2 regions of the Desulfosporosinus burensis genome follow, and region 1 is predicted to be linked to the other one. Evidence: riboswitches for the same ligand, from Rfam matches in the RefSeq annotation. Region 1 holds a riboswitch; the other holds the start of a gene.
What was found. Region 1 has a riboswitch for molybdenum cofactor ahead of moaA (GTP 3',8-cyclase MoaA). Riboswitches for the same ligand answer to the same signal wherever they lie in the genome.
Positions count from the first base shown of each region.

Region 2: it holds a riboswitch for molybdenum cofactor, as region 1 does, so the genes downstream of both, modA (molybdate ABC transporter substrate-binding protein) here and moaA (GTP 3',8-cyclase MoaA) in region 1, are expected to answer to the same signal.

Region 1 is NZ_BAAHYN010000007.1:186,862-189,991, reverse strand. It holds gene mobA (molybdenum cofactor guanylyltransferase) at 1-131, shown strand, start outside; gene fdhD (formate dehydrogenase accessory sulfurtransferase FdhD) at 124-909, opposite strand; molybdenum cofactor riboswitch at 1,066-1,196, shown strand; gene moaA (GTP 3',8-cyclase MoaA) at 1,271-2,242, shown strand; gene moaC (cyclic pyranopterin monophosphate synthase MoaC) at 2,246-2,716, shown strand; gene ACYQ3Q_RS14240 (MOSC domain-containing protein) at 2,882-3,130, shown strand, end outside.
Region 2 is NZ_BAAHYN010000021.1:9,115-12,244, reverse strand. It holds gene modB (molybdate ABC transporter permease subunit) at 1-553, opposite strand, end outside; gene modA (molybdate ABC transporter substrate-binding protein) at 737-1,546, opposite strand; molybdenum cofactor riboswitch at 1,761-1,893, opposite strand; gene ACYQ3Q_RS25750 (HAD family hydrolase) at 2,243-2,713, shown strand; gene ACYQ3Q_RS25745 (sulfurtransferase) at 3,052-3,130, opposite strand, start outside.

The DNA of each region.
Region 1 (3,130 bases):
AGATCATAGATTTTTACTCGTCTTGTGCCGTGCGGTATGTGGAAGAAACGGAACTCGAGGGGTTTTCTGATTTGAGCAGAGTTTTTTGTAACGTGAATACACCAGACGATTGGTCGGCGATTCTTAATTAGTAATCCGATCATGACAGGTATATATATTTAGGCGGCGATCCCTTGCAAACCCCACGACAGTGATGTTCAAAGCGTTGGCCTGAGAAAGGGCCATATCCGTCGGCGCACCACGAGCGATAAGGATGGGCACTTTCATTTTGGCAACCTTAAGCAGGATTTCCGAGGAGACTCGGCCACTGAAGAAAATGACATGGTTTTCAAGACTAATACGAGAGCGAAAGGCACTTCCACTGAGTTTATCAAAGACATTATGTCTACCGATATCGTAGCTTGTCAGAACAATCTCACCTTGATTCCCGACTCCGCCGCTATGGATACCACCCGTCTCTTGAAAGAGTGGAAGATAAGATTCCAAGTACTTTGCATATTCATACGCTTCTTGGAGTAAGATGCTATAGGTTGACGTAATCGGTTTAACCATAAGTGCATCATTGGCATAACAGAATGAAGCCCTACTTTTACCGCAACAAGCGGAAACAAATCGTTTACTCATGAGTTCTTTTTGCAAAAGACAAGGTTTTCCTTCCACCCAAACCAAGTGGTCAACCGGATCGTGGCGAATTTCATAGACATCCTTAGGAACCTGTATAAAGCCTTCATTGATCAGAAAGCCAAGAGTAAGTTCTTCAGTTTGGGAGGGGGAGCATAAAAGAGTAGCGATCTCCTCACGGTTATAATGGATGGTTAAAGGGACTTCTCGGACCACAGTGTCTTGCAACCACTCAAGCTTTGGCCCATGGGCTTTAAGAATGGAATGGGTAACCGTTTCGTTTGGCATTGTTACCTCCTTGAAGCATTTCTTTCCTCTAGTGTACCTTAATTTAAGGTAAACCTGAATCATTTTTTAAAAAATAAGAAAAAATAAACGTATAAAAATAGATGTGGAAAAAAGGAATTCAACCATTAATCACGAACTATCTTTATAAGGTTAAATTGAATCGTCTCGCTCCGAAGCTGGAACCCCTAAAGCTTAGGCTATGGTGACCAGACTAGTGTCGAAAGACACTCGGGTATTATGGGAAACTGTAATATCTCCTGCTGGAAAGGAGTCTGTCGACAGGTGGATTAGATTCCCCGGTTGTTTACAGACCGCGGGTTTTTTTGTTTACCCAAATTTAGTCTTGAAAAGAGGAGTGGCAATGCAGGATCAATTTCTTAGGAAAATTGACTACCTTAGAATTTCAGTAACAGATCGATGCAATCTGCGCTGTAAATACTGTATGCCCGCAGATGGAGTTCAATGGATGCCTCATGAGTTGATTCTTTCTTTCGAAGAAATACTAAGGCTAATGAAGATAAGCACGCAACTAGGATTCCGTCGATTCCGTATCACAGGAGGAGAACCCTTAGTTCGTAAGGAGATTTTAGAATTTCTACGGGAAGCGGCTCAACTTCCAGGGGTTGAGGATCTTATGCTGACAACTAATGGTATGTTACTCCCGGAAATGGCCTTTGACCTAAAAGCGGCGGGTGTTCAGCGCGTTAATATTAGTTTGGATACCATGGATCCGAAGCGCTTTTCTGAAAATACTCGAGGTGGAGATGTTTCGAAAGTAATTCAAGGCATTTTCCGATCACTCGAAGCAGGTCTGAATCCGGTGAAAATCAATGTCGTGGTTGTCAGAGATTTTAATACGGAAGAGTTGCCTAATTTCCTGACCTTGGCTAAGGAATATCCATTGCATGTCCGATTCATTGAACTCATGCCGATTGGAGTCAGTTCAGATCATCGTACGGAGTTCGTCCCCATATCGGAAATGAAAGAACGTTTAGGGATCCATCAGGAGGTTCCTACCCAAGATATACTTGGAGGTGGACCGGCAGAGTATTTTCGACCGAAAGGATATAAAGGAAGTGTCGGATTTATCAGTGCCCTAAGCCGTCATTTTTGCGATTCGTGCAATCGGGTGCGTTTAACAGCGGATGGGAAACTACGTCCGTGTTTGCATAGTAAACATGAAGTTGATTTGCGTGAGACTTTGCGAAAGAATAGTTCGGACTCGGATATTATGAAGTTGTTTGCGCAAGCAGTTTGGCATAAACCCGCAGAACATCATATGAATAACGAAGCGTGGCAAGATAAGCGTGTCATGTCTCAGATCGGAGGGTAAGCAGTGGATTTAACACATTTTGATGAAGAAGGACGCGCCCGGATGGTGGATGTAAGTGACAAAGCAGAAACAGCAAGGGTTGCGGTTGCTCAGGGTAAAGTACTAATGAAGCCAGAGACACTGGAACGCATTCGTTCAGGCCTTATCGCCAAAGGAGATGTTTTGGCGGTCGCGCAAGTAGCGGGGATTATGGCAGCAAAACAAACCTCACAATTGATTCCCATGTGCCATCCGTTAGCAATCACTGGGGCAAAACTTAGTTTTAAATTAGGAGAACCGGGTGAAATTGATATCGAAGCTAGTGTCAAGGTCCATGGAAAGACTGGGGTGGAAATGGAGGCCCTCACCGCGGTTAGTGTTGCTGCCTTAACTATTTATGATATGTGTAAGGCTATCGATAAAACTATGACGATTAGGGATATTTATTTGGTCGAGAAGCTTGGGGGCAAAAGCGGACATTTCGTACGTGACTAACCGCCACTAAGCATTACAAGTTTAAAGTAAGTGGCGGTAAGTCCTGGATAAGTTCAACTAACGCTTCTGAAGCTGCGCTTCAGAAATGAAGTTTCCTAGATCGTAATTCAACATGGATGGTAAGAGAAGAGAAGGTAAGAAAAGGTGTGAAGGAGAGGCTATAATATGGGTAAAATTATCGCTGTTTGTACGAGTGAGAAAAAAGGTATGCGCAAGAAGAACGTAGGAGAAGGGATCTTGAAAGTTAATTTTGGTCTTGAAGGAGATGCACATGGTGGAGATTGGCATCGAATGGTGAGCTTACTTTCCATGGAGAGCATTAAGAAGATGACGGACAAAGGGTTGGACGTAGGACCAGGGGACTTTGCAGAAAACCTTACAACTGAAGGCTTGGAACTATTTACTCTTCCGATT
Region 2 (3,130 bases), on a different contig from region 1:
CATTGTATATGGCAATAGGCATAGTCAACGTTTCACCAGGTATGCCGCCCGAGACCATAAGCGTTGTTCCAAAATCCCCCAAAGCCCGAGCAAACATTAGCACAAGTCCGGCAGCAATTCCTTTCCAAGCGTTGGGAATGACAACGCTGAAAAAAATATTAAGTTCTGTTCTTCCGAGGACGCGGGCGGCATCCAAAAGATTGGACGGGATCCCTTCGATGGCGGAACGGGCTGTTTTAATGAAAAAAGGGATTGAAACGACGGTTGCCGCGATAATCGCTCCCCGGGTTGTAAACACGAGAGGGGTTCCTAGTCTTTCAACCAGTTTTCCGATCCAACTATTCCTGCCTAGAATGACCAGTAAGTAATATCCGAGAACGGTTGGCGGCAAGACCATAGGGATACTAATCAGCGAATCGAGAACTTCCCGCCCTTTCCATTGGGTATTCCCTAAGAACCAGGCGATCGGCAAACCGATCAGCAGCCCAATGAAAGTAGCGGTTAAAGCCAGACGCAAGGAGAGATAAAGAGGTGTTAAATCTGATATGCTCATAGTTACAACCACTTTCCAAGACTTCTTTTAATATGTTTTCGAAATCCTTATGTACACAGGACTTCGAAGACTCCCTATTTGGGGTTATATTATTATATATCCAGTTTTCAAGACACACTCTTCTATACGGGGAGGCAGGTTCTTCGTAAACTTTAGGTGAGGTAGATATCCTACGGGCTGAGTTCACTTCTTTTCAAATTCATCTGGAAGTAGGAATCCATAGTTTTTCATGACGACACGACCTTTTTCTCCGTTGACATAGGCCACAAATTGGCGGGCATTTTCTTCCTGCTTCGTTGTTTTCAAGATAGCCATAGCTTGATTAAGAGGAGCGTGCCAGGAACCGTCAATCAGAGTGAAGTCCACTTCATCCGGTTTGAAGATGGAAAGGGCAATGATCGCGGCATCCACATTACCGGATTTAAGGATAGCTAAAGTGTCTTGTATATTCTGTCCATAAACCATTTTATGTTCTACTTTGATCCACAGGTTGCGGTATTCTAAAGCTTGTTTGGCAGCTTTGCCATAAGGGGCGTGCGACGGTTCAGCAATGGCAATCTTCTTGACCAGAGGATTGTCCGCTAGATCTTGTAAATCTTTGATGCTTAAATTGCTTCCTTTCAAGGTAGCGATGCCGACCCTTCCTTGAGCATAGAGCTGTTGAGTATTAGCTAGAATTAAGCCTTTCTTGTTAAGCGTCTCAATATAAGAAACATCGGCCGCTGCAAAAACATCATAAGGGGCTCCGTTTTCGATCTGCATGGCGGTCGTTCCCGTGGAACCAAAGGTTATCTCGGTAGGGATATTCGTCTCCTGCTCGAATTGAGTAGCGATTTCCTTAAAGGCCAAGGTTAGATCGGCCGCAGCCGCAATCCGAAGTTTTGAGGTAGTTGAAGGTGTATTTTGGCCAGGCGCTGCGCACGCCGTTAAACCGAAAAGAATAATTAATGATAGCATAACCAACCTTAAAGTACGATTAATACTTTTGACCATAAAACCAACCTACTTTCTTTATTAATATTTGTCCAACTCTATTAACTCGTCATTATATAATGCGCTAGATTAGAACACCGCCATGGATGGCAAGGTGTCGTGATGGCAAGGCGCCGTGACGGCGAGAAGGGACCTTTTACCCGAAATTTGCACTTGTGCTAATAGGACGTAAAAACGGCTCCACAGGAAAGTGGAGCCGTCATGTAATCTAAAGCAATTAAATGCGACCACCTCCTTTTCAAAGTGAAGGCATGCCCATTTCTAGACATACCCTGAGGGCGTTAAAGCCCTGGCCGATGAACCATGGATTTCTCTTTAGGTCAATCGGCTCGGAGAGTAGACTTTATTCAGTTGAAAGACAGAAGTCCTTCTTAAATTAGATTAACACATCCTAATCTTTTTGTCACTATCGTATGACAAAACTAAACTCTTGCCTTTTGCTAACCACTCTAAGCGTACGGCAGTTAGTCTCTATCTCTTAATATTCAATTCTGTTCACTGCTCTATACCTTTTCTCCCAGTGATTTTAGAAAGTGTAGCCAACGTTCTCTTCCTGATTTTGCATTTCAATCCCCTGAAGTTCATTGGAACCCACGGGTCTTCGCTCGTGGTTCTTGTACTTGTTTTGCTTGCTGGCGTATAATTCTTATGATATTGAAACATACAACAATATTTAGTTCATGGGAGGAGATTTTTATGATTCAAGTGGTTATTCCAGGCCGAGGTGCTATGAACCTTGAAGTATTAGTCCTAGATTACAACGGAACATTAGCCCTAGACGGGCAAATGTTTGACTCTGTAAGGGAAAGTCTCAGCCGTCTATCTCCTTTTCTAGAAATCCATATTCTAACTTCCGATACCTTCGGTACCGTAGAGCAGCAATGTGAAGGATTACCCGTTCAGGTAAAGTTATTGAAGAAGGTAGACCATACTCAAGAAAAGGCAGATTATTTGTTGAAGTTCGGTTCCCGGGAAATTGTCGCCATCGGGAACGGAGCAAACGATCAATTAATGCTAGAACGAGCGAATTTGGGCATTGCTGTAATTGGGTTTGAGGGAGCCTCTATGCAGACTCTCCAGTCAGCAGATGTGGTTGTAAATAAAATTGAAGACGGTTTTGGTTTGCTCTTAAAAACTCAGCGTCTTAAGGCATCTTTAAGACGTTAAAGATTGCCAACGAATCCATCATTCAAAGAACTTCAATTCCCCTTTGGATGACAGTGTTAAAATAACTACATTTTCCCTGTCTGCAACCATGAGGATGTCGTTATACGTCAGTGCACACGGTTGGGGCCGAAGGTGTATGAAACACGATAAACCCGAGAAACTGGTTAAACAGTTACTCGGGTTTATTTAGCATATCAGCCAATTGAACATGGCTTTTATTCCATGGGCATATCTGGATCAGCTGCCCACTCATAAATAGATGCTTCGTAGTTTCTAACTTTATCAAAGCCAACGGCTCTGAGGATCGTGCTAATATAACCCGATCTCATACCCATAGTTCAGTAAACTACAAAATCGTCTTCAGGAGTTACTCCTAACTCTGCCATCATCTTTATGATTTCTTCGGGGGATTTTGGA